Regions from separate parts of the Shinella sp. NM-101 genome, predicted to be linked through region 4. Evidence: riboswitches for the same ligand, from Rfam matches in the RefSeq annotation. Region 4 holds a riboswitch; each other region holds the start of a gene.
What was found. A riboswitch is a leader RNA that binds a small molecule or an ion and turns the genes downstream of it on or off. The one in region 4 is predicted to bind cobalamin.

Region 1 (7,417 bases), on a different contig from region 4:
CGCCGCCCAGCGTCAGCGCGTCGAGCGCCCGGCCGAGGCTCGCCAGCATCACCCAGCCCGCGACCATGAACGGACCGGCCAGCCACACATGGGTCATCGAGCGGTCGGAGAGCGAGCCCAGCATCCAGAACATGATTTCCAGCGCCGCGAAGGGATTGGGCGACAGGTTGAGCGCAAGCGCGGTCAGGGCGCTCGCCAGGCTCGAGACGGCGATGCCGGCGAGAATGACCGTAAGCGCGCCGCCGCTGAGGCCGACCATCGCCTGCACCACCAGCACGGCGGCGACCGCGCCCGCCAGCGCCGCAAGGGGCAGGCCGAGCGGGAACAGGGCGGAAAAGCCGGTATAGATGGCCAGCACCGCGCCCAGCGAGGCCGATGCGCTCACCCCGAGAAGCGCCGGCTCGGCCAGCGGGTTGCGCAGCCAGCCTTGCAGCGCCGCGCCCGACAGGCCGAGCGTGGCGCCGATCATCAGCCCCAGCAGCGCGCGCGGCAGCCGGATTTCCTGCATGACGAGGGCAATCGTATCGCCCTTGTCGGAAAGGAGCGCCCTGAGGCTGTCGCCGAAGGCGACCGCCGCCGGCCCGACCGTCAGCGACAGCAGGAAGAGAAGGAAGGTGAGAAATCCGAGCCCGGCGATCACCAGCCGGAAACGCGCCGTATCGCTCATGGCGTTTCGCTCCGTTCGCCGAGCGCTGCGCGCTGCAGCATGCGCGATGCCTCCAGCGTGAAGGGCGCGCCGCAGATCGTGTACTTGTCCGGAATGGCGATCGCCCGGTCGGAAAGTGCCCTGAAGGCGGGATGCGAGAAATTCGCCTTGGCCAGCGCCGGTGCGCTGTACTGGCTGTCGCCTTCCAGGATGATGTCGGGATTGGCGGAGATCAGCAGTTCCAGCGGCAGGCGCGTCATGCCCTTGAAGCCGAGCGTATCGCCGAGATTGACAAGGCCCGCGGCCTGCACGATCGCATCGGCCAGCGTGCCCGAACCCGACGTGTAGCTGTTGGCGTAGTAGATGGCGACGGTCTTGGCGGGCGGATGACGCGCGGCAAGGTCGGCAAGGCCCTTGTCCAGTTCCGCCACCAGCTCGCCGGCCCGCTGCTCGCGATGGAGCAGGCGGCCCATGCGCGTGAGGTTCTCGCGCACGTCGTCGAAGGACGCGGCGGGCGTGAACTGCTCGACCCTGAAGCCAAGCTCGCGAAGCAGGACGACCGTCGCCTTCGCGGTGTAGGTGCCGGCAAGCACGAGATCGGGCTGCATGAGGAAGATCTCCTCGGCCTGGCCGCTGTTGGGCCGGTATTGCGCGGCTTCCTCCACCATCACGGACGTTCCTTCCTCGCCGGCGAGGAAGGACACCGACCTGAGCTGTCCGGGCGCCGCCATCAGCATGGCGAGCTGATCGGTGCACAGGTTGATGGAGACGACCCGCTGCGGCGGCGGGTCGGCAGCGGCCGCAGCGGGGACAAAGGCAGGCATGAGCGCTGCGGTGGCCGCCATTGCGATCCTGCGGCATCGTGCGGAAGCAGCGGTCATGATGACAAGGCCTTTCAGAACGATCGGGTAAAGCTGAAATCGACGGACCGGCCCGGCGCCCTGTAGCCCTGCTTGGTCTGATACTGCTCGTCGAGGATGTTTGCCACCGAAAGCTTGAGGCGCGACTGTTCGTCGAGCGCATAGAGCGCCGTGAAGTCGGCCGTGATGTAGTGCGGAAGCCTGATGGTGTTGGCGGCATCCGCATAGCGCTCACCGCCATAGATGACGGCTGCCGACAGTTCGAGATCCTCCACGGGCGTGTAGGTGAGCCCCGCCATGCCCTTGAAGCGGTCGCCATAGGCGACATACCTGCCGTGGCTGCCCGGGCTCTTGTTCAGCGGTTCGCGGATGTCGAGGCCGAGATTGCCGCTCCACGCCTCGCTGAACCGGTGCGTCAGGGTGGCCTCGAAACCGGTTACCTGCACCTTTTCCACATTGTCCGGGTGCCAGGCGCCGAGGGGGTCGGCGGGATCGACCGGCGCCCAGTTGATCTGGTCTTCCACGCGCATGTGATAGACCGCCATGTCGAGGCCCGTATCGGCCGTGGCCTGCCACTTCAATCCCATCTCGTAGGAACGCGACGTTTCCGGCCGGAGGTCGGGATTGCCCGAGAGGTAGGGGTCCGGATAATAGAGGTCGTTGAAGGTCGGCGCGCGAAAGCCGGTGGCGTAGGATGCGCGCGCCACCAGGTCCGGCGTCAGTTCGTAGCTCGCGCCGATATTGTAGGTGGTGGCGCCGCCGAACTGTTCGTTGTGGTCGAAGCGCAGGCCGCTGTCGAACGTAAGGCCCCGATACTCGAACGAATACTGGCCGAAGACGGCGGCCAGGTCGCGCTTCGTCGCCGCGTAGGCGACGCCCGAGATGGACGAACTGTCGACCGAATCGCGATAGGCTTCGACCCCGCCCGCCAGAATGTGCTTCGCCTCGTCCGTCTCGAACGTCCTTTGCGTGGAGGCGAGGACGCCGTAGCGCAGCGTGTCGAAATCGTCGCCCCTGGTGGCCCGACCGAAATTCGAGGCATTGTCGAGCGCGCCCATCACTTCGACGGTCGACGACCAGCTATCGGAATGGTCGATGCGCGCGCCGATGCGGCCGGAAGCGTTGGCCGTGTCCGCCTCGTTCGCCGGCTGGCGGTCATACTGGTTGCGGCCGCGCGCATAGAGCCCGTCGGCATAGATACGCCCCCAATCGAAGTCCTTCGACAGCGAGGCGTTGAACGAGCCCAGCCGGAAACCGTCCTTGTCGGGTTCGTGTCCAAAGGTGGCGGGCAGGGTGAAATCGTAGCCCTCGGTGCCCAGCATCTGCGCGCCGAAGGCATAATCGATCCCATCGGCGCTCCGGCCCTGCACATTGCCCGAAACGTAGCCGCCCCACGGATGCAGCACGCCGACGATGGCCGTGCCGCAGCTTGTGCGGCCATCGGCACAGACGCCGCCCTGCCGGGTGACGATGTTGATGATGCCGCCGATGGCGTCGGCGCCGTATTGCGCGGAATGGCCGCCCTTGGCGATCTCGATGCGCTCGATCGAGGCAAGCGGGATCGCGGAGAGGTTGACGGTGCCGGCGGTCGCCGAACCGGCGCGCACGCCATTGACGAGGACCAGCGTCTGCGCCGCCGTGGCACCGCGCAGCGAGACGCTCGAATCGGCGCCCATGCCGCCGTTCGAGGTCACGGTGACGCCGGGATAGCTTCTGAGCAGGGATGCCAGGTCGGACGCGGCGGACCGCCGGATCTCTTCCTCGCTTACGACCGTCACGGAGGACGTCGAGCGCGCCAGGCTCGATTCGCGGCGCAGCGGCGTGGTGACCACGATGGCTTCGAGCTGCGTGGCCCCGCCTTCATCGGCGCCCGCTTCCTGGGCCATGCCCGTGCCGGCCATCCCCGTGAACGCCAATGCCAGCGCGCTCGTCGTCAAAAGGACCGTCTTCAAATCAACCCCCAGGCACATTCGGGCGCATCGCTGCGCCCCGGTTCGCTATAAACCGCGGTCCGACTGGCAAAGCTGAGGAGCAAGGAAAACTCCGACCGGCCCGTCCCGCACACGGCAACACATCGTGTCACCGCCACGGACGTCCGCGCCGGGGCACCCCTCGTGCCTGGCATGGGTGACTGGAAAGGGCAGGTCTCCTGACTTCCGTTTCTTCGTCTCTCTTCCGCCTTCCCGGCTGCGCAGGACGCATCCCAGTGGCAATTGGAAGAAGACTCGACGGTTACAGTTGCGGGGGCAGTCCCGGCTTCAGCCTCAAACCGGCTTCACCGTGTTCCCTTTTAATCCGCCTTGCGGCGGAGCCGTTTCCAGCGCGGACCCTAATCGTTGGGGGACAAGACCGTCAATCGATAAAAGCCGGGCGCGACGATACTCCGGATCGGTGTTTGTCGAAGCGCAAAGAGCGGCTCCATCCGTGCCGGTTTTGCGTGGCCGGCCGAGCGGATTTCGCCTCAGGCGATCCGATCCCCGCAGACAGGCCAAGCCTTCGTGCGGGCGCGCTGCTCGAACGGAACATTGGCGGGCCGGGATCGTTGACTGTCCTGAACCCGGAGTCCGACCAATGCCAGCGCTCGTACGCTACATGCTGAGTCGCCTCTGCATCGGCTTCGCGCTCGGCGCCGCAAGCACGGTGGCCGTCCTGCTGCTCGAACCGTCTGCATTCGGCGCGGCCCTCGGCCCCCTGGAAATCCTGCTCGTGATCTACAGCATCGGCGCCGCCTTCGCCCTCGGCTATCTCGCGACCGCGCTCGCCTGGGAGAAAACGGAGCGGTAACAATCGACGCCTCTGCCGGCAGCACGGTCCTTTCGGCGGTCATCGCAAAGGGCTGGAACTGTATTCAAGTCGACAGGCCCGCCACCCTGCCTCGCAGATCCTGGCAGTCCGCGCGATCGTTCGCGGAAGACGAACGGAAGGGGTGCGTCCGGCTGTCATGGCGGATGCCTTCGCTCGTTCATCGGGAGCGGCCGAACGCCGTGATCCCGGTGCAACGCCGAGTGATGGCGGGGTGACTGCTGTCGCCGCCCTGCCCGGATCAAAAGGCGTGCTCGTTCGTCCCGGCATGTGCGGGGCAGGCGAGTACACATTCTTTCCAGGCGCCGGCAATCTCGGCACGCCAAGAGACATGCGCCGGATGATCGAAGATCCGGCGCATGTCCGGCCAGGCCGCCGAAGGCGGGAGTGCGGGCCGTTTTCAGGCGCGCGCCATCCCGCCCTGCTAGGGCAGCCTTGTCGATTCGATGTCAGAGACTTTGACGGCCGTCAGATCGAGCGAACGTTTTCCGCCTTCGACTTGCCCGTCTTGCGGTCCTGGCCGATGTCGTAGCTCACCTTCGCGCCGTCGCGCAGCGGGCCGCCGGATTCGACCGCCGAGACATGGACGAAGACGTCCGATCCGCCGTTGTCGGGCGTGATGAAGCCGAACCCCTTGTCCTGATTAAAAAACTTTACTGTACCCGTTGCCATGTCGTCCTCGTGAGCTTCGCGCCGGCGGCGCCATCACCTTAGCTTATTCGTCATCTGCCGTTCCCGCAACAGGTGACCGTGCATGCGGAACAACCATCGCACAGACGGGTTCTTCATCCCGACTTCGGCAAGCGCCGACATCGTTCCAGGAGAGGTACACGTCATGACGGACATCCGGGCCAAGGGGTTCGACAGCCCCGCTCAACTGCGCGAGCATCTGGCCGAAATCGAGGACGAGAGCCCGGCGGAGGGGCCGGGCGAGACGAAAACGCCTTCCGCCGTCCAGCAGGTCGCGGACCTTCGCCGGGAGGTCGCCGATCTACGCGCCCGGCTGGCGACGATCCGCAGGCAGGCGGAAGGGATGGATGCGCCGCCCTCCCGGGGCGAGCTGCACCCCTGGCTCAGGATCGCCGCGACGGCCGCGACGACCTATCTCCTCGGGCGGCTCGTGCAACGTCTTCGCCTCGGCGCGCCGGGCGCGGCCGCCGTGCCGATGATCGCCTCGCAGCTCGACCGAAGGATCTGGTAGGCGGAACAGTGGGGGGCCGGAGGGAGCGAGGCCGACAAGCCCGACCTGCGAGAAGGAAGCGCCTCCCGATCATCTGCGAAGCGGGCGCATGGCGTTGGTCGGCAGGCGATCGAGCCGCCCGGCAAGCAAAAGTTGCGGCAGGACCTTTCAACCGCTGGGCGCCGGGACCACATCAGGAGAATGAACAGGTCCAGCATACCCATCGAGCATCTGGCGCGCCTCCGGCGGATCCGCGGCTTGGCGCGGCTGATGGACACGGCGCTGCGCATTCCCGGCACGCGCGTGTCGTTCGGCGCGGACTCCGTGCTCGGCCTTGTCCCGGGCATCGGCGATTTCGCGGCCGCGGCCGTCAGCCTCGTCATCGTCAACGAGGCCCGGCGGCTCGGGGTGCCGAACGACAAGCTCATGAGGATGCTGGTCAATATCGGCTTCGATACGGTCGCGGGAAGCGTGCCGGTGCTGGGCGACGTCTTCGACGTCTATTTCAAGTCCAACCGCCGCAACCTCCAGCTTGTGCTGGATCATTTCGGTCTCGACCACGCCGACCTCGACCGCTAGGCGCCGACGGTGGTTCGCGACCCCGGAAGAATTGCGCGAAAAGCGGCGGACAAGCCTGGTCCTTCAACTGTCGGCCGGCGGTGCGATCTCGATCATGACCGGCGCGTGGTCGCTGGTGTGATCCCAGCTCCTGGGCGCGCGGCGAACGCCGGCGGAGCGCAGCCGCGGCGCGATGGCGGGGCTGAGCAGGAAATGATCGATCCGCAGGCCCGCATCGCGCTCGAAGGAATTGCGCCAATATTTCCAGAATGTGTAGATCCGCTCGTCGGGATGGAGACGGCGGATCGCATCCGTCCAGCCTTGCGCGAGGAGATCGGCATAGGCCTTGCGAACCTCGGGGCGAAACAGCGCGTCGTCTCGCCAGCGCTCGGGCGCATGGACGTCGATGTCGGTCGGCATGACGTTGTAGTCGCCGGCCAGCAGAACGGGAACATCGAGCTCGATCAGTTCCGCCGCATAGGCGAGAAGGCGCTGGAACCAGCGCAGCTTGTAATCGAACTTCGGGCCGGGAGCAGGGTTGCCGTTGGGAAGGTAGAGGCAGCCGACCAGCATCCCGTCGACGGCGGCTTCGATGTAGCGGCTGTGCGTGTCGTCAGGGTCGCCCGGCAGGCCCCGGCGCGTGAGAAGGGGCACCAAGCCCTTTGCGAGGATTGCAACGCCGTTCCAGCTTTTCTGGCCGTGCCAGACCGCCCCATAGCCGGCACGCTCCAGTTCCGCGCGCGGGAACCGGTCGTTCGGCGATTTCAATTCCTGCAGGCACACCACGTCGGGCGCGTCGTCCTCAAGCCAGCGAAGAAGCACGGCGAGGCGCCCGTTCACGCCGTTGACGTTGTAGGTCGCGATCTTCATCGATCCTCAGTCCGCGCGTCTATTGCCGCCCGCAAGGGCAGCGTCCGGGCGAGGCATGGCGGGATCGTCCGCGGGGTCCGGGTCTTCCAGGTAGGCGGCCGCCTGATGACCGGCAGCGCGCATGACGGCCTCGAATACCAGCGCGGCATCCGGATCGGAGGTCGGGCGTTGCGGCGAGGGAATTCCGATATCCATGGCAATTCTCCTGCTGCAAAAAAAACGCCCCGCTGGCGCAGCGGGGCGAAAAACCAACATCGGCTGATAAATGCGCGGGCGGCCGATTCGTTCCGTCTCTCACCACAGGCCCGGAAAGAGGCGGAAGCGGACGCGGCGGGCATAGTCGCCATAGCCCACGAGCCCGGTGCGAAGAAGCGCATCCTCCCAGTTCGTGCGCAGCACGAGCATGGCGCCGGCGAACGCCGCCGGCACGAGCGCCCACCAGGAAGCGAGCGCCAGCGCGATCCCGGCGAACATCATGAGCGCCCCGACATAGCCGGGATG
Region 2 (7,417 bases), on a different contig from region 4:
CCAAGGTGAAGTCGACGCCGGAAGAAATCCTCGAAGTGCTGAACCAGGTGCAGCCCGATCTCGAAAAGATGCCGGAATGGACCGTCGAGAGCATCGAGGCGGAACTGCGCGCAAGCGCCGACCGGCTCGGCAAGAAGCTCAAGGTCGTGGTGGCCCCGCTCTTCGTCGCCGTTTCCGGCTCGTCGCGCTCGCTCCCGCTCTTCGATAGCATGGCCATCCTTGGCCGCTCCGTCGTGCGCCAGCGCCTGAAGGTCGCCGCGCAGGTGGTGGCCTCGATGGTGGGCAGCGGAAAGTAAGGGGGTCCCCTCATCCGCCTGCCGGCACCTTCTCCCCGCGGGGAGAAGGGAATGCGGCGCCCGCAACACACTCCGGTCCCCTCCCCTCGGGGAGAAGGCCAGGGTGAGGGGGCAGCAGGCACCAGTTTGCAATTAATTGCGCGGCGAAAGCCGCAACAGGGTTCGAAAAGATGACCGACACGAAGACAGACACCGCCCTTTCCTCCGACCCGACGGAAGTCCGCCGCCAGAAGCTCGGCCAGCTCCGCGAGACGCTCGGCGAGGTCTATCCGGCGCATTTCCACCGTACGATGACCAATGCGGAGCTTGCGGAAAAATACGAGGGCCTGGAACCCGACACGGAGAGCGGCGACATCGTGACCGTCGCCGGCCGCGTCTATTCCTCGCGCAATTCGGGCATGTTCATGGATATCCATGACGCCTCGGGCAAGATCCAGATCTTCTCCCATAAGGACACGACGCCGGAAGAGGCGCGCGCCCTGCTGCCGATGATCGATATCGGCGACATCATCGGCGTGACCGGGATCGTCCGCCGCACCAAGCGCGGGGAACTCACGATCAACGCGCAGCAGATTGTCATGCTGACGAAGACCCTGCTGCCGATGCCGGAAAAGTGGCACGGCGTTGCCGATGTCGAGATCCGCTACCGCAAGCGCCATCTCGACATCATGACCAACGAGGAATCCAAGCTTCGCTTCCAGCAGCGCTCGAAGATCGTCTCCGGCATCCGCCGCTTCATGGAGAACGACGGCTTCATGGAAGTCGAGACGCCCATGCTGCATTCGGTCTATGGCGGCGCGACGGCCGAGCCCTTCAAGACGCACCACAACACGCTGAAGCTCGACATGTACCTGCGCATCGCGCCGGAATTGTTCCTCAAGCGCACGCTGGTCTCCGGGCTCACCGACAAGGTGTTCGAGATCAACCGCAACTTCCGCAACGAGGGCGTGTCGACGCGGCACAATCCCGAATTCACGATGATGGAATGCTACTGGGCCTATGCCGACTACGAGGACATCATGGACCTCGTGGAACGCCTCTTCGCCGAGCTTGCGGTGAAGATCCACGGCTCGACCGAATTTGCCTATGGCGACAAGGAACTTTCCTTCAAGGGCCCGTTCAGGCGCGTGCCGATGCCCGATGCCGTCAAGGAAGCAACCGGCCTCGACTTCCTCGCCATGAAGAGCGACGAGGAAGCCCGCGCCGCCGCCAAGGCCGCCGGCTTCGAGATCGAGAAGGACTGGACCTGGGGCGAATGCCTTGCCTTCATCTTCGAGGAGAAGGTCGAGCCGACGCTGATCCAGCCGAGCCACGTCACGCATTTCCCGAAGGACATCTCGCCCTTCGCCAAGGAAGTGCCGGGCGAGCCGCGCCTCGTCGAGCGTTTCGAGACCTATTGCAACACCTGGGAACTCGGCAACGCTTTCTCCGAGCTCAACGACCCGGAAGAGCAGCGCGCCCGCATGGTCGAGCAGCTCGAACAGGCCCATGCCCGCGGCGAGAAGGCCAAGCAGCTCGATGACGAATTCCTCGACGCCATCGACCAGGGCATGCCGCCCGCAGGCGGCCTCGGCATCGGCGTCGACCGCCTGATCATGCTCTTGACGAACGCCCCGTCGATCCGCGACGTCATCCTCTTCCCGGCACGCCGGGCGAAGGCGGACTGACACGCTTCGTTGCGGTGGCAGGAAGCACCGCTTCCCCTCCGTCGTGGTCCGGCTCGACCCGACCATCCATCCCCACAGCCTCACCGTGGCTTGGATGCTCGGGGTCAAACCCGAGGGTGACGCGCGTGCGGAGGTAGCCGTCGAGCAAACATCGAAGCCCCCATCATCCAAGATGACGGGGGCTTTTCCTTGCCTTACGCCTCGATGGAGACATCCCCGATGGGCCGCGAGCAGCAGGCGAGGATGTAGCCTTCCGCGATCTCGTCGTCGAGGATGCCGCCATTGTGGCGCATCTCCACCTCGCCAGAGACCTTCATCACCCGGCAGGTGCCGCAAAGCCCGCCCTCGCAGGCCGCGCCGATGCGCACGCCGGCCGCGCGGGCCGTCTGCAGGATCGTCTGGCCGGGCGGGCACTTGCCCTCCTTGCCGGCCATGGTGAAGCTGACGGTCGCGACGGCATCGGCATCGACCTCCTGCTCGCCGGCGCCGGCACGTATGGCGATTTCCTCCGGCGCGGGGGCGCTCGACGGCTGGAAGCTCTCCTCGTGATAGCGGTCCATGTTGAAGCCGCAGACCTTCAGCATGTCGCGCACACCGCGCATGAACGGTTCCGGACCGCAGCAGAAGACGGTGCGGTCCCGGAAATCCGGGGCGAGCAGCGAAAGGCGCGCCGCGTCGATGCGGCCGCGAAGGCCATGCCAGCCGTCGCGCGGATTGTGGCCCTCGACGACGAAGCCGAGCGCAAGGTTCGGCATCTGGGCGGCAAGACATTCGAGCTCGCCCTTGAACAGCAGGTCCTCCGGCTTGCGCGCGCAGGTGACGAAGGCGACGTCGGACTGCGGCGCGCAATCGGCCATCCAGCGCGTCATCGACATCATCGGCGTGACGCCCGAGCCGGCGGAGATGAAGAGATACTTCTCCGCGGGATAACGCACGAAGGAGAAGTCGCCGAGCGGCCCGAAGGCCTTCAGCTTCATGCCGGGGCGCAGGTTGTCGAACATCCAGCGCGTGCCGATGGAGTTCTTCTGCGCCTTCACCGTCACCGCGACCGAGAACGGGCGCGATGGCGAGGAGGACAGCGTGTAGGTGCGCATGACCGGATCGTCCTCCGACACCGGCAGCTCCAGCGTGACGAACTGGCCCGGCAGATACCGGAACCAGTTCTTCTGGTCGGAGCTGAAGGTGAAGGTCATCACATCAGCCGTTTCCACGGTGACGGCGATGCACTCCAGCAGGTTGTGGCGGTCGTGCCAGGGATTGAGTTCGTCGAAATGGTGGAAATGGCTGACGACCGTCATGTCACGCGACCTTGGTAAGCGGCTTCTTGGCGCCGTCGAGCCGCTCGATCATGAAGTTCGAGTACCATTCGACGAACTGCATGACGCCGCCCTCGTCCTCGGCCGAATAGGGGCCGGGCTGGTAGGCGGGCGAGCGGATGCCGAAGGCATTTTCCTCGACGATCCGGCGGTCCTGGTCGTTGGTCTCGGTCCAGACATGGGTGAGTTCGTCGAGACGGTAGTCGACGCCCTCGACCGCATCCTTGTTGACGAGCCACTTCGTCGTGACCTGCGTCAGTTCCGGGCCGAGCGGCAGCACGCGGAAGGTGATGGCGTGGTCGGCGAGGACGTGGTTCCACGTCGTCGGATAGTGGAAGAGCAGCAGCGTGCCGACATGGCTTTCCAGCATGTCGTTGGAGAGCGGGCGCTGCACCGCGCGCGCGCCGGACATGGTGTAGCTCTCCGCATCCTGGATGAGCGGCATGCGGGCAGCGCGGAACTGGCCGGTCGGCGAGATGCGGAATTCGCTCGGCAGGCCCGCGGCCTCGCACTTCGCCCAATGCGCGGCGATGACCGGATCGTCCTTCGCCCCTTGCACGCCGGTCGCGCTCGGCGCTTCCGGATAGGTGCGGCAGAGCTCCGGGTGGTTTGCGGCGCAGTGGTAGCACTCGCGGTTGTTCTCCCAGACGAGCTTCCAGTTGCCCTTCTCGATGATCGTGCTCTCGAAGGCGACCTTCGTCTCTCCGAGGCGGTGGCGGGCGAGATAAGGCTCAGCCGTCGAACGGAAGGCGGAAAAGTCGGGCGCCTCGTCGGCGAGGCAGATGAAGATGTAGCCGCCGACGGTCTCGCAGTGGATCTGCTTCAAGCTGTGCTGCGTCTTGTCGAAATCCGCCGCCATGTGGCGGGCAAAGAGCAGAGAGCCGTCGAGCTCGTAGGTCCACTGGTGGTAGGGACAGACGAGCTTGGCCGAGGTGCCCTTGTGCTGCGTGCACACGCGCGAACCGCGATGGCGGCAGGAATTGTGCAGCGCGCGGACGGTGCCCGAACGGTCGCGGGTGATGACGACGGGATAATCGCCGACCTGCACGGTGAAGAAGTTGCCGGCCTTCGGGATCTCGCAGTCATGGCCGATGAACAGCCAGTCGCGATACCAGATCGTCTCGAGGTCGAGCTTGTAGTGGTCGGGGTCGATATAGAAGGCCTGCTCGAGGCTGTAGCCCTCGCGCCGGTTCTTGAGCTTGCGGAGCACGTCGCTGCTGATGTCCATGGCGGATCCTCAACTAATCCAGATTTGGGCCGAGGCGCACGGGAGGAGACGGCATCCGGGCGGAAGACCGCACGGGCTGCACGCTTCCCGGCCGCCCGCCGCAGCCAGTCACGATCGTTTCTCCAGGCTGGTTTCCGGGCTGAGGAGCGTCCTGCCGGGCCGTTCCCTTTTCGAAGCCGGACGGCTTCGAGGGTCGTGCCTTGCCTGACCGGTGCAACGCCTTCCCAGACCTCCCGTCCAGTGGCCGCTGCTGCACCTTGCTCCAACACCGTTGCGGGGGCAGCGCCGGACTTCAACCGGCTTCCCAATTCTCCACCCCCCTGCGGGGGCAGCACCTTGAGTGTCTCCATCTAACCGCAAGCGCGGCGGCGCGGCATGTCGGAAAACGACATGCCATTCTGATTTGACGACAGTCAAGACGGAGCATGGAGCACAGATAGAATCCGGTTTTCTCCACTTAACTCAACTACATATGCCGATTTTCACGGCAGGCCGCCCATTCTTTCGGCACGCCCGCATCCGCGATCAGTCTCTTGTCATATTGCGACCATGATTGTGACGCGCAAAAGAAGGCAGCCGCACGGAAAGGAATGCTTAACGACGTTTTCATAAGCTTTCCGGCAATCCGGGCGCGAGGACGGGGTGTCGAAGCGTGCAGCAGACGAAATTCCGATACTACGACGCCGTGGCGTTCAAGCGCGCGAACCCGCCGCGCTCCGCCGTTCATACGGAATTCCTGCGCACCGGCCGCATCGAGCGCAATTTTAGCTGGAGCCCGAACGAGAAGCGCTATCTCAGCTACCAGGAGGTGGCCGAGCGGACGGGCCGCAAGCTGGAGCGGGCGGGCAACGTCACCCACGAGCGCATCAACGGCTTCCACCGTTCGATCCAGTTCCCGAAGCTGATCTTCCACCGCACGCTCGCCGGGACGCCGCATCTCGGCTACTGCCACATCACGGTTGCCAATTCGCGCTTTGCGGAGTTCGACAATGTGCAATGGGCCTTCTACATGGCCAATTTCCTCGCCGAGATCGGCGACGGGGAACAGTTCTTCGCCGGCATTTCGCAAAAGCCGGGACGCATGTATTTCGCCGTCGCCATCGCGCCGGCGGAAGATGAAGGGCGCCTGACGATCGACCGGACGGTGCGCGGCAACGGCGTCATCTTCCGCACGGACGACCCGAAGCTCGCCATGAAGAACGTGCTGATGCTCGGTGCGCGCAACGAAACCCTGCGCAGGGCCATCGAGGCGCTCTGACGCGGGCTCACGAAGCCTTGTAGAGCATCCACTCCTTGCCGGCCGGCACCTCGTCGCCGCGGCCGTAGACGACGATCTGGTCGCCCCCCGCCGCCTTCGCCTCCGCCAGCGCCCGTTCGCAGGCGGACGAAAGGTCGAGCGCGCTGTCGGCCCGGTCCGTCATGCACACGCCGGTGGAAAGCGTGAGATTGCCGAGATTGCGGCCGGTGCGCGGATCACGCAGCGGCACCGCCTGGAAGGCCGCGCGCAGGAGATCGACAAGGCGCGTTACCTCGCCCTCGTCCGCGGTGTTGAACAGGAAACCGAAACGCAGGCCGTCGAAGCGCACGGCAAGGTCCTGCGCCGGGAAGGCCTGGCGGATGAGGCCGCCATAGAAGGTGACGAGATGGTCCGACAGCGCCTCGATCTGGCCGGGCGAGAACCGCCGCTCGGCATCGACCTCCGCAATCGCCACGCCGCACAGCAGCGGCATCTGCGGATTGGCGTAGACGCGGGCGAGCGCCTTGTTGAAGGCGCGGCGGTTGCCGAGCCTGGTCGGCGGGTCGATGAACTTCGTCGCCTCGAACTCCACCATCTCCTTCTGGATGCTTTCCATGGCGGCGGTCTGCGCCGCGACCTTCTCCGCCATTTCCGCCGCATGGTTGACGCGCTGCTCGGTCGCCCGCTGCAGCGCCTCGAGCGAGCTGCCGAGCGCGCCTTCGCCAAGGCGTCCGGCATCGCGGATGACCTGCGAGGCCTCGCCGATCAGGCGGCCGTAGTCGTTGAGCGAGGAGCGCTCCTGGCTGAGCAGGTGCATGAAGTTGCTCATCTCGCTGCTGAGCGCGCCCGCCGAACGCTGCAGCACGCTCGCCTCGTGCTGGTGGGGCAGGTATTTGCGGCCGAGTTCGTCGAGGGCGGCCTGCGACTTGTATTTGCCGAGCGCGATGAAGTCGCGCACGAGATCCGGATTGCTGCCGGCATAGGCCTCGTAGACCAGTTCGTAATTGCGCGGCAGGCCGTCAATGCCCATCTGCTTCATCGCCATCGCGATCCGCAAGGCGATGTCGGTTTTCGAGGATTTTCTGTGAGTCATGATGGGGACCTGCGTGCGGGACTGTTGGCCCCCGTATAACAGGCGGCTCTTTCGGCCCCTCTAACCCGGTCGCTCGAATTTTAGGCAACCGCGCGGTCTTGGCAGCCACGGCCAAAGCCCTGTAAAGGAAGCAGAAAGACGGAAGGACGACATGGCGGATATCGTGGATACCCGGACGGATGGCGAGGCCGCGCTGGCACGCGCCGTGGAGACGCTCGCGCGCGGCGTGCCCGTCGCCATTCCCACCGAGACGGTCTACGGCCTTGCCGCCGACGCCACCGATCCGCTGGCCATAACCCGCATCTATGAAATGAAGGGCCGGCCGCGCTTCAATCCGCTGATCTGCCACATGGCCGATCTTGCCATGGCGGAAAGGCACGCGGTCTTCGACCCGCTGTCGCGCCGGATCGCCGAGGCCTTCTGGCCCGGCCCGCTGACGCTGATCGTGCCGATCCGACCGGAAAGTCCCATCCATCCGCTGGCACGCGCCGGCCTCGACACGGTCGGCATCCGCGTGCCGACCGGCATCGCAGGCCGCCTGATCGCCGCCTTCGGCCGGCCGCTCGCAGCCCCCAGCGCC
Region 3 (7,417 bases), on a different contig from region 4:
TCGGAGAGCGCCACGTTCGGCCGGCCGTCGCGCTTGGAGAGCTGCTGGCGGAGCGTGAAGAAGGTGGCGAGCTCCTTGCCCCGCGCCTCGTCGGTGAAGAGGCGGATGTCGTCGCCGACGGTGCCGGCCGGCCAGAAGCCGACGACGGCCTTCGGCGTGAACCACTTTTCCGCGATGATCTTCTCCAGCATCGCCTGCGCGTCGGCGAAGAGCTGGCGGGCGGCGACGCCCTGCTTCTCGTCGTCGAGGATCTTCGGATAGACGCCCTTCAGTTCCCAGGTCTGGAAGAAGGGCGTCCAGTCGATGTAGCGGGCAAGCTCGGCAAGGTCCCAATCCTGGAAGACGCGGGTGCCGAGGAAGGACGGTGTCTTCGGTTCATAGGCCGACCAGTCGGCCCGGAAGGCATTTTCCCGGGCCCGGGCGAGGGGAAGGCGCTGCTTTTCCGCTTCGCTGCGCGCATGGGCATCGGCCACCTTGCGGTATTCCGCCTTCAGCGTCTCGACATAGCCGGGCTTCATCTCCGCCGACAGCAGGCTGCCGACGACGCCGACGGCGCGGCTCGCGTCCGTGACGTAGACGGTCTGGCCACGCTCGTAGCGCGGGTGGATCTTCACCGCCGTATGCACGCGGCTCGTCGTCGCCCCGCCGATGAGGAGGGGGATGTCGAAACCCTCGCGCTCCATCTCGGCGGCGACATGCACCATCTCGTCGAGCGAGGGGGTGATGAGGCCGGAAAGGCCGATGATGTCGACCTTCTCCGCCTTTGCCGTCTCGAGGATCTTCGTCGCCGGCACCATCACGCCGAGGTCGATGATCTCGTAATTGTTGCAGGCGAGCACGACGCCGACGATGTTCTTGCCGATGTCGTGCACGTCGCCCTTGACGGTCGCCATCAGGATCTTGCCGGCGCTCTCGCGTTCCCCGCTGCCGCCGTTGGCGCGCTTTTCCGCCTCCATGTAGGGCAGCAGCACGGCGACGGCCTGCTTCATCACGCGGGCCGATTTCACGACCTGCGGGAGGAACATCTTGCCCGCGCCGAAGAGGTCGCCGACGACGTTCATGCCGGCCATCAGCGGGCCTTCGATGACGTGCAGCGGGCGCTCGGCATTCTGCCGCGCCTCCTCCGTGTCGATCTCCACGAATTCGGTGATGCCGTTGACGAGCGCGTGTTCCAGCCGCTTCTCCACCGGCCAGTCGCGCCAGGCAAGGTCCCGTTCCTTCGCTTCCTTGCCGGCCGCGCCCTTGAAGCGCTCGGCGATGTCAAGCATGCGCTCGGTGGCGGTGCCGCCGGCTTTCGGCGCGCGGTTCAGCACCACGTCCTCACAGGCCTCGCGCAGCTCGGGCTCGATCGTATCGTAGACGGCGAGCTGGCCGGCGTTCACGATGCCCATGTCCATGCCCGCCTGGATGGCGTGGTAGAGGAACACGGCGTGCATCGCCTCACGCACCGGCTCGTTGCCGCGGAAGGAGAAGGAGAGGTTGGAGACGCCGCCGGAGATGTGGACGTGGGGCAGGCTCGCGGTGATCTCGGCAGTCGCCTCGATGAAGTCGACGCCGTAATTGTCGTGCTCCTCGATGCCGGTGGCGACGGCGAAGATATTGGGGTCGAAGACGATGTCCTCGGGGGCAAGGCCGGCGACCTCGGTCAGGAGCTTGTAGGCGCGGGTGCAGATCTCCACCTTGCGCACCTTCGTATCGGCCTGGCCTTTCTCGTCGAAGGCCATGACGACGACGGCGGCGCCATAGGCGCGCACGAGCTTCGCGTGGTGCAGGAAGGCCTCCTCGCCCTCCTTCAGCGAGATCGAGTTGACCAGCGGCTTGCCCTGCACGCATTTCAGGCCCGCCTCTATCACCTCCCATTTCGACGAATCGATCATGACGGGCACGCGGGCAATGTCGGGCTCGGCGGCAATGAGGTTGAGATATTCCGTCATCGCCTTGGCGGAATCGATGAGGCCCTCGTCCATGTTGATGTCGATGATCTGCGCGCCGTTCGCTACCTGGTCGCGCGCGACGTCGAGCGCGGCCGCGTAGTCGCCGGCCGTGATCAGCTTGCGGAATTTCGCCGAGCCGGTGACGTTGGTGCGCTCGCCGACGTTCACGAAGGGGATGGCCTCGGTCAGCGTGAAGGGTTCGAGGCCGGAAAGGCGCATGTGGCGGGGAATGTCGGGGATTTCGCGCGGCCTGTGGCGGGCTGCGGCCCCGGCGATGGCGCGGATGTGGTCCGGCGTCGAGCCGCAGCAGCCGCCAACCACGTTGACGAGGCCGTCGCGCATGAAGCCCTCGATCTGCGCGGCCATCTCCTCGGGGCTCTCGTCATACTGGCCGAAGGCGTTCGGCAGGCCGGCATTCGGGTAGGCGCAGACGAAGGTCTGCGCGACGGAGGCGATTTCGGCGAGATGGGCGCGCATCGCATTGGCGCCGAGCGCGCAGTTGAGGCCGATGGAGAAGGGGGCGGCATGGCGCACCGAGTTCCAGAAGGCCTCGGGCGTCTGGCCGGAGAGCGTGCGGCCGGACAGGTCGGTGATCGTGCCCGAGATCATGATCGGCAGCTCGATGCCCTTTTCCTCGAACACTTCGCGCGTGGCGAAGATCGCGGCCTTGGCGTTCAGCGTGTCGAAGATCGTCTCGATGAGGATGATGTCGGCGCCGCCGTCGACGAGGCCGCGCACCTGATCGGCATAGGCGAGCCTCAGGTCGTCGAAGGTGACGGCACGGTAGCCGGGATTGTTGACGTCGGGCGAGATGGAGGCGGTGCGGTTGGTCGGGCCGAGCGCGCCGGCGACGAAGCGGCGCCTGCCGTCCTTCTCCTGCGCCCTCAGGCCGGCGCGGCGGGCAAGGCGCGCGCCGTCGCGGTTCAGCTCATAGACCATGTCCTCCATGCCGTAGTCGGCCTGGGCGATCGACGTGGAGGAGAAGGTGTTGGTCTCGAGGATGTCGGCGCCGGCGAGCGCATAGCGGTAGTGGATGTCCTCGATCGCGCCCGGCTGGGTCAGCGTCAGCAGGTCGTTGTTGCCCTGCTGGTGGCAGGCGCAGTCGCCGAAGCGTGTTCCCCGGAAATCCTCCTCCACCAGCTTCAGCGTCTGGATTTCCGTGCCCATCGCGCCGTCGAGCACGAGGATACGCTGGCGGGCGGCGGCTTCGAGGGCGGCGCGGATCTCGCTTCCGTCCCGTTTCGGCAGTTCGGGGCCGAACAGGGTATCCAGGTGAGAATTGGCCATGGCGAAGCCCTCCGGTGCGCAACATATCACGCCGGAATTCACATAAACGTATCTTTATGTCAATATGTCTTTATGCGATTGACCTAGTGCAGCGGCCCGTTCGCGCCGGCGAGCGAGGCGAACAGGGCCTTGAGCCGTGCGATGTCCGGATCGGGGTTTTCATAGCGGGAAAGCTTCTGCACCTCCTTCAGCGCCTCGACCGCGAGGTCCGCGCCGCGCGGCTGCCAGAGCAGCCAGGAGATGAAGACGGATTCCGGCTTCCCGTTGCCGGAAGGCTGGTTTTCGATGAATAGAGACATTTCTTCCCCAATCGGAATTGGGGGATGGCCGGACGCACGCTGCTGGAATTCGCCGACGGCGAGCAAGCGCACCCTTGGGACACCCCGCCCATGGACGTTACGAACTGTCGGGGCAGGTCTCCTGGCTTGCGGGTCGTCGCTTCTGCCGCGCCTTCCCGGTGCTTTCGCGCCAGTGGCATCGATCGACAGCAGCTCGCCGTTCACAGTTGCGGGGGCAGCGCCGGCCTTGGCGCTCCTTTCGGAGCATCGCACCGGCTTCCCTCTTAGCCTCCGGCCGTTTTCGACTCGGAAGACCCTGACGCCGGCAGACTGGCGCCACGGGCCGGCCAAGTCAATGGCGTGCCTTATCGAGAGAGGCCGGGAACTTTTGTTGTCCCCGCGCATTTCCGCTTCCGCCTGCATCCTGTTCAGGCTCGCCCCGTCGGGGAGGGGCGATTCACCAAAACCGCAGATGAGGGCTTCATGCTGCGCCGTCCGGTCCTGTTGACATGTTGCAAGTCTCTGTCCTTACGGCTAAAAAATGCCGTTTTCATGCACCACGCGGCCAGGATGCCCATCAGCGTGTCGCTTGAGCCATATCGATCCGTGAGGCGCCATGAGGGCGCGGTCCGGTGTCATGGCTGACCGCGGCGCCGAGAAGAAGCCTGTCCGCGAAAAACCCTCCGGCGCCAAGGCCGCCGCCGGATGGCTCAACATGGCCGGATCCAGAATCAGAAACATGCCCCTTCAAAATACGCCGCAAGCCCCGCGCGATGCCGACGCAAAGCAGATCGACTACAACGATTCGATCCGCGCCACCTATCTGACGCTGGAGGAGCTCGCCGCATGCGGCGAGGCGCTCGCGCACGACAGGACCGTGTCCCTGCCGGGCTACCAGCCCTTCGAGTTCCGCCCCCGGCACAAGGAGAACGAGAAGGAGATCTTCCGCGTCTACCAGGCGACGGCCAAGGACGTGGAGGCCGGCGCGCAGATCACCCCCGCCGCCGAATGGCTGCTCGACAACTACTACGTCATCGAGGAGGCGATCCAGGAGGTCCGGCGCGACTTCCCCCGGCGCTTCCTGCGCCAGCTTCCGACCATGGAGGTCGACGGACAGGCGATCCCGCGCACCTTGGCGCTCGCCTGGCTCTATGTCGCCCATACGCACAGCAGCATCTCCGAGGAGAGCCTGACGGCCTTCGTCCAGGGCTTCCAGAAGGTCGACGCGCTGAAGATCGGCGAATTGTGGGCGCTGCCCTCCTTCGTCCGCTTCGTGCTGCTGGAAAACCTCCGGCGCATTTCCAGCCGCGTCGAGCGCTCGCGCAAGATGCGCTTCAAGGCGAACGAGGTGGCCGACGAGCTGATCCGCCTCAACGATCCGGAGAAGGGCATCGCGTATCTGCGCTCGATGGAGAGCTTCGTCGAGGACAACACCTTCGTCATCCAGCTCCTCTACCGCCTGCGCGACGGCCTGCAGGCCTCCGGCGCGGTGCTCCAGTGGCTGGAGCGCAAGATCGAGAGCCGCGGCAGCGACCTGGAAGAGCTGATCGTGGCGGAGAACAACCGCCTTTCCTCGGGCAATGTCACGATGAGCTCGCTCATCAAGAGCCTGCGCACGGTGGACGACACGGAATGGCCTGTCTGGTTCGAGAGCGTCAGCCGCCTCGACGAGGCGCTGCGCCAGCGTTCGGACTACAGCGACCTCGATTTCGGCTCGCGCAACAAGTACCGCAACACGATCGAGCGCTTCGCACGCCGGTCCGGCAAGACCGAGCTCGAGGTCACCGAGACGGCGCTTGCCATGACGGCGGAAGACGCCGCCGCCCATGCCGACGACCCGGACTACGAGGCCAATGTCGGCGCCTTCCTCGTCGGCAAGAAGCGCAAGCTCCTCGAAAGGCGCATCGGCTACCGCCCCTCGCTCGTCCAGCGCATCGTGCGCCTCACCCGCAAGCTGGACTGGTTCGCCATTGCCGGCCCGAACATCGCCCTGACGCTGCTTGCGATGGTCGCGGTCTATTATTTCCTCGACCAGCTCGACATTCCGAACGGCGCATGGCTGATCATGCTCGTCCTCTTCGCGCTGCCGGCCTCGGAAGGTGCGACGGGCCTCTTCAACACGCTGGTGACGTTCTTCGTCACGCCGTCCCGGCTCGTCGGCTATGAATTCAAGGACGGCATTCCCGAGGATGCGCGCACGCTTCTCGTGGTGCCCTGTCTCATTTCCAAGCGCGACCATGTCGACGAGCTCGTGCGCAACCTCGAGGTCCATTACCTCGCCAATCCGCGCGGCGAGATCTATTTCGCCCTCATCAGCGACTGGGCCGACAGCCCGTCCGAGGAGACGCCCGCCGACCTCGAGGTCCTCGACTATGCCAAGCGCGAGATCGCCGCGCTTTCCGCCCGCTATGCCTATGACGGGCGCATGCGCTTCTACCTCCTGCACCGCCGCCGCCTCTACAATCCGTCGGAAGGCGTGTGGATGGGCTGGGAGCGCAAGCGCGGCAAGCTGCACGAGCTGAACCTGCTCCTGCGCGGCGACGGCGACACGACCTTCCTGCCGGGCGCCAATGTCGTGCCGGCGGGCGTCAAATACGTCATGACGCTCGATTCCGACACGCGCCTGATGCGCGACGCGGTGACCAAGCTCGTCGGCAAGATGCACCATCCGATCAACCGCCCCGTCATCGACGAGGCGACGGGCGAGGTCGTCGCCGGCTACGCCATCCTCCAGCCGCGCGTCACGCCGTCGCTGACGACGGGCAAGGAGGCGTCCACCTTCCAGCGCATCTTCTCCGCCGACCGCGGCATCGATCCCTATGTCTTCACGGTTTCCGACGTCTACCAGGACCTCGTGGGCGAGGGCACCTTCACCGGCAAGGGCCTCTACCATGTCGACGCCTTCGAGGCGGCGGTGAAGGGGCGGATCGGCGAGAACGCGGTGCTCAGCCACGACCTGCTCGAAGGCTCGCTCGCCCGCTGCGCGCTGGTGACGGACCTCGAACTCGTCGAGGACTTCCCGACCCGCTACGGCGTCGAGACGTCGCGCCAGCATCGCTGGGCACGCGGCGACTGGCAGCTCCTGCCCTATCTCTTCAGCCCGTCGAGCGGCATTTCCATGCTCGGCCGCTGGAAGATGTACGACAACCTGCGCCGCAGCCTCATCCCGATCGGCTGGCTCGTCGCCTCCGTCATGGGCTGGTACTACATGGAGCCGCGCCAGGCGCTCGTCTGGCAGCTCGTGCTGATCTTCCTGCTCTTCGTCGCCCCGACGCTGTCGCTGATCTCCGGCATCATGCCGCGCCGCAACGACATCGTGGCGCGCGCCCATGTCCACCGCGTCTTCTCCGACATCCGCGCGGCCAATGCGCAGGTGGCCCTGCGCATCGCCTTCATCGCCCATTCGGCGGCGCTGATGGCCGATGCGATCGTGCGCTCGCTCTACCGCACCTTCGTCAGCCGCCGGCTGATGCTGGAATGGCGCACGGCCGCGCAGGCCGACAGCGCGGCGCGCGGCGGCATCCTCGCCCATTACAAGTCGATGTGGCAGGCCCCGGCGCTGGCCGTTCTCTCCGTGGCGCTCGCCATGGTCTCGAAGACGGGCCTGCCCTTCATCGGCGTTCCCTTCGCCCTCGTCTGGATGCTTTCGCCCGTCATCGCCTGGTATGTCAGCCAGACGGCCGAGACCGAGGACCAGCTCGTCGTGTCCGACCACGTCTCGGCCGAGCTGCGCAAGTTCGCCCGGCGCACATGGCGCTACTTCGAGGAGTTCGTCACCGCCGAGCAGCATTTCCTGCCGCCGGACAATTTCCAGGAAACGCCGCAGCCGGTGCTCGCAGAGCGGACTTCGCCCACCAATATCGGCGTCTACCTGCTCTCGGTCATCTCGGCGCGCGATTTCGGCTGGGTCAGCTTCGA
Region 4 (7,417 bases):
GAGCTTGAGCACCAGCGGCGACACCGGCTCGCTGAACGACAGCGAGAGGGCCTTCGGGGGTCCCGCGAGTACGGACTGGTCCGAGGGTACCGCTGCCGTCAGCGAGGCGTGCGCCATGGCGGCGACGGCAAGGCAACACCATACAATGCCCGCAAGCAGCGCCAGAACACCCGACCGGCCGAGACTGGATTTTCGCACGAGCACCTCCGAACCCTTGAAAAAGGCCGGCGCCGCAGGGGCGCCGGCCTGCACGGCTCAATGGCCGCCGGCGGCTTCCAGCAGTTTGACGCCCGGAGCCGGCAGTTCGAGGTCATCCACGGACTGGCCGGCCGCGGGGATTTCGATCCACCGCTCGGCAAGGCCGTCTGCGCATTCCTGCACGACCGGGAAATAAAGCGTCTCGCCGGCCTTCAGGTCCTTCGTCAGGTAAACGCGCAGGACGAATTCGTCGTATTCGTCGTCGCCGAGGCTTCCGCCGCTCCAGACGATTTCCTTCACGCCCTCGCTGGTCGGCGTGCCGTAATAATCGTAGGACTTGGCGTAGGCGCCCTTGATCTTCTCAAGCGTCCATCCGGCCTTCGGCTGCGGCTTCACCGCGATGACGCCTTCCGGCACCTGCACGCGAAGAACATTGGTGGCCTTGCCTTCGCAACCGTGCGGCACCTGCAGGATGGCGCGGTAGCTCCCGCCGACCGGCGCCTCCTTCAACTGCAGCGAGACATGCGCAAAGGCAGTCGAGGTGCCGAGCGCGAGGACGGCGATGGCGGTAAGGGTACGTTTCAACATGTCATTCTCCACTATGCCGGTCATCCTGCCGGCGAAATCCGGGAATTGGTCGTGAACTTTGCGGGAGATCGCGAGGCATCGCCGCCGGGTCGACGGCATGACGGATCGGCGCCGGCCGCGTGCGCAGCACGAGGCACTGACTTGCGCGGAAGGGCCTGCCTGGCTCCCTCCTCCGGTCTGCGAGCATCGTCGCGCCGGATTCAATCCATCATGCAAAGTCGGGGCGGGCGAAGGCCCGGCAATCAGGCGGCGACGGGCGGCGCTCGCGGATTGCCCGGAAGATCGTCCAGGACAGACCGGATCTGGTCCGCATACCGCACGCGCACGCGCGGCAACGGCTGGACAAGCGGGGTGAAGAGGATCGCGACAGCCCTGTCCGTCGGGACGAAGGCAAATGACATGCTGCACGCCAGCGTGCAGCATTCCGGCATCAGCGCGTGATCCTTGCCCGGCGCAGAGGCCGGCTCGTGCCCTTCCATGCCCGCGATGCAAAGCGGGTTTCCGAAGGCGTCGAGCATGGGCGAAGCCGCGCCGGCCGCCATGGCGAACGGGCCGAGAAGGCTTTGAAACGCCATGAGGATGGCGACGGCTACCGCCACCATTCCATACCTGCCGTGTTGCCGCCGTTTCGTCATCGAACCCTCTCGCCGCAACTCTTATCAATCGGCCGACAGCGTGAACAGGCCCTTCCCCTCGCCTAATTGTCGCATCGCCCCGCCCCGGCACGACGGCTTTTCCGCCGCAGGACCGCGAAGGCGAGCATAACGGGAACGGGCGAGAGGGCCGCCGCCAGGGTGGGACCGTGATCCGCCACCTTTTCCCAATGGGGCGTGACGAACCCGCCCGTATGGAAGGGCTCGGCGGAATATTCGCACTGGATCAGGCTGCTGCCGCGGCGCACCATCTCGACGTCGACGGTGGAGATCATCTCGCCCGCAGCGGCCTCAACACTCGGCATGTCCCTCATATGCAGCAGCAGCATCCGCGCGGCGGAGAGATAGGCATGGGAGCATTCGTTGAAGGGGCTCGCTTCATCGGCGATCGCACGCGGAGCCAGCCCCCACAGGCAGTAATAGTTCTGAATGCGGGCATAGTTCCGAAGCTTGCGGAAGACAGGGTCCGATTCCCTCGCCCGGTCGGCGAGACGGAGAATGGGGCCATAGTATTCGTCGAGCACCAGCAGGGCGCCGTGCGACAGGCTCGGAATGGCAAGGCCGGTGGCGTTGTAGGATGCGGCACGGCTGCCGTGCGCCTCGGCCTGGCCGGCCGCCAGGGCAAGGCCGATGAGGAGGAAGAGCAAACGCAACGCGGTTCTCCTGCCGCAAGGGGAATGCCGCCCGACGGCGGCACTCCATCTCGCCGCGTCAGATTCCCGCGGGAACCGCGCGATAGTTGCCCGAGCGCCGGAGGCTCCTCTCGGCCAGATAGCCGAAGACGAGGGAGAGAACCGTCCAGAGCGTGAGTTGCAGCCCGATCGTCGCCAGACGGAAATCGTAGAGCGCCGTCGCCGGGAAGTTCTCCGGTACCTCGTTGATACCGGGAAGCAGCCGGAAGACGATCGCCAGGAACACGACATAGGCGATGCCGGCGACGATCGCGCCGTTCCAGCGGCCGAGGTGCTCGCCGAGGCGGCGGGCGAAGGCGACGGCGAGCGCCAGCGCGAAGATCGAGGCGGCGAGCGTCACGAAGAACAGCCCGGTTCGCACGCCGATCGTCTCGGGATCGCCCACGGCGGGCGGGTTCGGCGGGTACTTCAGGTCCGGAACCGCGACGAGCGCCACGAAGGTGGCGGCGCCGAGCACCAGCGCCAGGGCGCGGGGGCTCAGTCGGCCGACGCGGCCATAGAGACCGGCGAAGACGAGCGAGAAGATGCCGCCCATCGCCACGCTGTAGGTGACGACGCCGGTGAAGAGGCCGAGGCCGGCCTGGGTTTCACGGCTGACGGCTTCCGGCTCCTCGGCCGCGCCGTCCGCCGGTGCCTCGGCCGCCGCCATCAGCTCTTCGAACGCGATCGCCCGATCGACCTGGGGCTCGCCGTAGACGCGCGCGAAACCGAACGCGACAAGGCCCGCGACGAGGCCTGCTATCATGCCTCTCAGCAAAAGATGACCAGTCATGTCCGTTCCTCAGTGGCAGGGGAAGCCGAGCAGATGCCGGCCGTCGTGCACGAATTCGTGGACTTCGAGGCCGGACAGGACGCGCGCGGCGCCCTCTTCCGTGCTGACGAAATAAAGGGCGAGCAGCATCAGCAGGCCGCCGAAAAGCGCCCACGGAAACAACTGGCTTGCGGGAATGGGTGTGACTGTGGTGCCGTGACTCAAGGTAATGTCGGACATGGATCCCTCTCTGAATGCGCGTTCGCTATGGGCCGATATTCATGCACCCGAGGTCTGGCTTTCGCAGGATGCGATTACAGTGGCGCGACCGCTCCAGAATTTCACTGGCTTCCCGAGGTGGTGCGCCTATCTATCAACGGCGTTTCCGGCGTGTCAACGCGGCGGGGCGACCGCCGCTTGTTCTTTTACGGCACTCTCGACGGTTTCAGCCGGTCGCCGCCAGCGCCAGGCCGGTTTCGGCCGCTTCGAGGACCCCGTGGCCGGGCGCGTCGTCGTCCATCGCCGCAGCATCCGCCGTGCCGTCGAGCGCGTTGCGCCACCTGGAGACCAGTTCGAGATAGGAGCCGCCGCCGAACCGCTCGGCGAGCCTGTATTGCTGGCGCAGCGTGATGCGCACCGTGGCCCGGCTGAAGCGGTCGGACGGCGTCGGGAACTGGTCCGGTTCCAGGCGCCTTGCGAGCCCGTCGAGCACCGCCTTGCGCACGATGGGCAGGTCCGGGCGGGCGAAGCGCTCGAAGAGCGCCTGGAACCGGGCATGATCCTCGATGTCGAAATTCCGATCGCGCCCCATGCCGTCCATGACGGGATTGGCGGGGTGAAGATAGCCGAGCGGCATGTGGTATCGCGGGATCGGCGTGTTGGCCGAATGGGTGCGACGCGATTTCAGCAGTTGCGGAAGAAGATGCGTGTGCGGCCCCGCGGGCGAGACGCCGCCCGTATCCGGCCCGCCGATCTTCTGGAACACCTCGATGCGGCCGATCCGGGTCAGCGCGACGCGGTGCGGATGCGCCTTCAGCACGGCCGCGGCCGCCGGGTTTCCGGTCTCGAACAGGCTGCGCCCGGCACCGGCGCGCAGGATCGCCAGCAGCGCCGGATCGCCGGTGCGAATGCAGAAATCGCACTGCGGAAGGTTGAGGCCGACGTCGAAGAGAATCGCCCGCCTGTCCGCCGGGCGCACCGCGTCCCCGTCCGGGCCTAGCTCGGTCAGGACCTTGCGCCGCTTCATCGCTGCATCCTTTTCCGGCAGGCACAGCGCGATACCATGGCTCCAGCGGTGCGGCCGGGGGCTGAGGGCCTCATAGGCGACAGGAACGATCTGCTCGACCACCTCGGAATCGAGCCGGATGGCGCCCCGCGGGGTGGCGCGCACCAGCATGGCCGGGGCATCGGCTTCCAGATATTCCCCCTTGTCCTGATGGAACTCGGCGACCGCGCCGAAGGAGCCCATGCTCCACCCTGCCCTCTGGTCCACGAGGTGGCTCTTCAAGACGTCCCAGAGATCTGCCATGTGCTTGTCCTTCATCGTGGCCGCCGCGCCGGTTGCCGTGTCGCAAATGCGAATCGGCGGGTGGCTTGCGAAATGGTTCCGGACGAGGATGGAAAGGGGAAGGAACGGGGCGGCCCCGAGAGGGAACGCCGTTCGCCTCCCGATCGCCCACCGCAATCGGCCGAGTCATCAATTCATGGCTGGTTTCCGGGCTTCGGAACCGTCCTGAAGGACGCTCTCGACGCCTTCCCGGCCGGAGCCAGTGGCATTCGTCGAGATTTTGTTCCGCTACCGTTGCGGGGGCAGCACCGGCCTTGGACCGGTTTCCCAATTATCCATCCCGACCAGGCCGGGATGGCACCCTGAATGCATCCAGCAAACCACCCGGCGGGCAAAAGGACCATCGGGAATGCGACATCCGCGGTGCCCGTAACGACACAGGCGAAAAGCCCCGCCTATGCCGGACCGCCATCGTGGCGGACAACCGGAACCGGGCGGTCCCTTTCATCGACCGCGACCATGACGAAGCGGCCGGTCGCGGTCAGGGCGCGGCTTCCGCTCATCAGGTCCTCCGACCAGAGCTCGACCGCCACGGTCATCGAGCTGCGCCCGACGCGCACCACCGTCGCGACCGTGTCGACGATCGATCCCACGGCCACCGGCGCACGGAAATCGACCCGCTCGGACGCGGCGAGCACCGTGATTTTCCGGCCGTGCCGCGTGGCGGCGATGAAGGCCGCCTTGGTCATGGCGGCAAGCGCCTCGCCGCCGAACATGCGGCCGAAGCTGTTCGCCTGGTCGGCAAAGACGATGTCGCTCGCGCGCAGGCCGGGAGCCAACTCCTCATACGCCGCGGAAAGGGGCGGCAGATGCCAGTCCGGCGCCTTGCCTTCGGGAACGGCCACCATGCTGAAGCTGCCGCGGGTGCACAGCCGCCGTTCGCCGCTGACGAGGCCTTCGGCGATCATCTCCACCTCCACCGTCATGGACTTGCGTCCGACGCGCGTCACGCGCGCCAGGAACTCGACCAGTTCCCCGACGCGGGCCGGCGCCTGGAAATCGACGCGGTCGCAGGACGCCGTCACGAAGGGGACGCGCCCATGGCGGGTCGCGGCGATGAAGGCGATGCGGTCCATCAGCGCGAGCCCCGCCCCGCCGAAAAGCGTGCCGTGGTGGTTGGTGTCGCCGGGAAAGACGAGGTCCAGCAGGCGGCTCGACGGCGCCGGGATTTCTCCCGGCGCCGCGAAGGTCTGTTCGCCCGCGCTCACTGCGCTACCTTGCGCAGTTCGCCGGCCGCGGCCACCATGTTGACGAGCGCCGGCCGGACCTCGTCCCACTTGCGGGTCTTCAGGCCGCAATCGGGATTGACCCAGAGCTGGCGATCGTGAAGGCGCTTGCGGGCGAGCGACAGGAGGCCGGTCATCTCACCCACGTCGGGCACGCGCGGCGAGTGGATGTCGTAGACGCCGGGACCGATCTCATTCGGATAGTCGAAATCGCGGAACGCATCGAGCAGTTCCATCTTCGAGCGCGACGTCTCGATGGAGATGACGTCGGCATCCATGGCGGCGATGGCCGAGATGATGTCGTTGAACTCCGAGTAGCACATGTGGGTGTGGATCTGCGTTACGTCCGCGACACCGCTGGCGCACAGGCGGAAGCATTCGACCGCCCAGCCGAGGTAGTGCTGCCAGTCCCGGTGGCGGAGCGGCAGGCCCTCGCGCAGCGCCGCCTCGTCGATCTGGATCATCTTAGCGCCGGCCTTTTCAAGGTCGACCACCTCGTCGCGGATGGCGAGCGCGATCTGCCGGCAGGTCTCGCTGCGCGGAATGTCGTCGCGAACGAACGACCAGTTGAGGATCGTCACCGGGCCGGTCAGCATGCCCTTGACCGGCTTTCCGGTCAGCGACTGCGCATATTGCCACCAGCGCACCGTCATCGGGTTCGGCCGCGAGACGTCGCCGAAGATGATCGGCGGGCGGACATAGCGCGAACCGTAGCTCTGCACCCAGGCATGCTGCGTGAAGGCGAAGCCCGCGAGCTGCTCGCCGAAATACTGCACCATGTCGTTGCGCTCGAATTCGCCGTGCACCAGCACGTCGAGGCCGATCTCCTCCTGCCAGCGGATCGCCGCTTCCGTTTCCTTCTGCAGGAACGCCTCGTAGTCCTTGTAGCTGAGCGCGCCCTTGGCATGGGCGGAACGGGCCTTGCGGACGTCGCCCGTCTGCGGGAAGGAGCCGATCGTCGTCGTCGGGAAGAGCGGCAGCCGGATCGCCGCCGCCTGGACCTTGCGGCGCGTTTCGAATGCGCTGCCGCGCGCCTTCATGCCCTCGTCGATGCCGGCGATGCGGCCCTGGACGAGCGGGTCGGTCACCTTCAGCGAGGCGGCGCGGGCGGCGATGGCCCTCGATGCACCATCGACAGCCTGCCTCACCGCGTCCTCCCCTTCGGCGAGCCCCCTGCCGATCGCCGAAAGCTCGCCCAGCTTCTGCGTGGCAAAGGAAAGCCAGGACTTGAGGTCCGCATCGAGCGCCGTTTCCAGTTCGAGGTCGATCGGCACATGCAGCAGCGGGCATGAGGCGGCAACCTCGACCGCACCCGCGGCGCGCGCGGAAACGACCGGCGCCAGCCGGCCAAGGATCGCCGCAAGGTCCGCCTTCCAGATGTTGCGCCCGTCGATGACGCCGAGCGACAGGACCCGATCGGCCCCCATCGCCTTTGCGACGGGTTCGAGTTGCTCCGGCGCTCGCACCAGATCGACGTGGAGACCGGCGACGGGGAGCGCGGCGACCGCTTCCAGATTGTCGGCCAGCGCGCCGAAATAGGTCGCCAGCATCACCTTCAGGCCCGGCGCGGACCTGGCAAGCGCCTCATAGGCGAGCTTGAAGGCATGGCGCTCGCCTTCCGTCAGGTCGAGCGCCAGGACGGGTTCGTCGACCTGCACCCAGTCGGCGCCGGCGGCCTCCAGCCGGCGGAAGAGCTCCTCGTAGACCGGCAGCAGCCTTGCCAGGAGATCGAGCGGCTTGAA

Region 1: it holds a riboswitch for cobalamin, as region 4 does, so the genes downstream of both, L0976_RS09915 (TonB-dependent siderophore receptor) here and L0976_RS18735 (hypothetical protein) in region 4, are expected to answer to the same signal.
Region 2: it holds a riboswitch for cobalamin, as region 4 does, so the genes downstream of both, L0976_RS04685 (aromatic ring-hydroxylating dioxygenase subunit alpha) here and L0976_RS18735 (hypothetical protein) in region 4, are expected to answer to the same signal.
Region 3: it holds a riboswitch for cobalamin, as region 4 does, so the genes downstream of both, L0976_RS12230 (hypothetical protein) here and L0976_RS18735 (hypothetical protein) in region 4, are expected to answer to the same signal.

Annotation. Positions count from the first base shown of each region.
Region 1 covers NZ_JACBFT010000004.1:109,749-117,165, forward strand. Annotated here, with positions in the region: gene L0976_RS09905 (iron ABC transporter permease) at 1-667, opposite strand, end outside; gene L0976_RS09910 (ABC transporter substrate-binding protein) at 664-1,527, opposite strand; gene L0976_RS09915 (TonB-dependent siderophore receptor) at 1,542-3,476, opposite strand; cobalamin riboswitch at 3,628-3,837, opposite strand; gene L0976_RS09920 (hypothetical protein) at 4,078-4,290, shown strand; gene L0976_RS09925 (cold-shock protein) at 4,777-4,980, opposite strand; gene L0976_RS09930 (hypothetical protein) at 5,144-5,509, shown strand; gene L0976_RS09935 (DUF4112 domain-containing protein) at 5,690-6,067, shown strand; gene xth (exodeoxyribonuclease III) at 6,131-6,916, opposite strand; gene L0976_RS09945 (hypothetical protein) at 6,923-7,111, opposite strand; gene L0976_RS09950 (isoprenylcysteine carboxylmethyltransferase family protein) at 7,211-7,417, opposite strand, start outside.
Region 2 covers NZ_JACBFT010000002.1:173,458-180,874, reverse strand. Annotated here, with positions in the region: gene gltX (glutamate--tRNA ligase) at 1-296, shown strand, start outside; gene lysS (lysine--tRNA ligase) at 467-1,963, shown strand; gene L0976_RS04690 (hybrid-cluster NAD(P)-dependent oxidoreductase) at 2,158-3,261, opposite strand; gene L0976_RS04685 (aromatic ring-hydroxylating dioxygenase subunit alpha) at 3,263-4,507, opposite strand; cobalamin riboswitch at 4,615-4,861, opposite strand; gene L0976_RS04680 (DUF6656 family protein) at 5,160-5,765, shown strand; gene L0976_RS04675 (diguanylate cyclase domain-containing protein) at 5,773-6,837, opposite strand; gene L0976_RS04670 (L-threonylcarbamoyladenylate synthase) at 6,989-7,417, shown strand, end outside.
Region 3 covers NZ_JACBFT010000005.1:172,132-179,548, reverse strand. Annotated here, with positions in the region: gene metH (methionine synthase) at 1-3,221, opposite strand, end outside; gene L0976_RS12230 (hypothetical protein) at 3,305-3,520, opposite strand; cobalamin riboswitch at 3,614-3,833, opposite strand; gene L0976_RS12225 (GH36-type glycosyl hydrolase domain-containing protein) at 4,239-7,417, shown strand, end outside.
Region 4 covers NZ_JACBFT010000010.1:72,893-80,309, forward strand. Annotated here, with positions in the region: gene L0976_RS18705 (copper resistance protein CopC) at 1-198, opposite strand, end outside; gene L0976_RS18710 (YcnI family protein) at 256-786, opposite strand; gene L0976_RS18715 (hypothetical protein) at 1,029-1,388, opposite strand; gene L0976_RS18720 (hypothetical protein) at 1,484-2,092, opposite strand; gene L0976_RS18725 (CbtA family protein) at 2,151-2,903, opposite strand; gene L0976_RS18730 (CbtB-domain containing protein) at 2,913-3,122, opposite strand; cobalamin riboswitch at 3,174-3,236, opposite strand; gene L0976_RS18735 (hypothetical protein) at 3,328-4,410, opposite strand; cobalamin riboswitch at 4,570-4,769, opposite strand; gene L0976_RS18740 (acyl-CoA thioesterase) at 4,845-5,657, opposite strand; gene metE (5-methyltetrahydropteroyltriglutamate--homocysteine S-methyltransferase) at 5,654-7,417, opposite strand, start outside.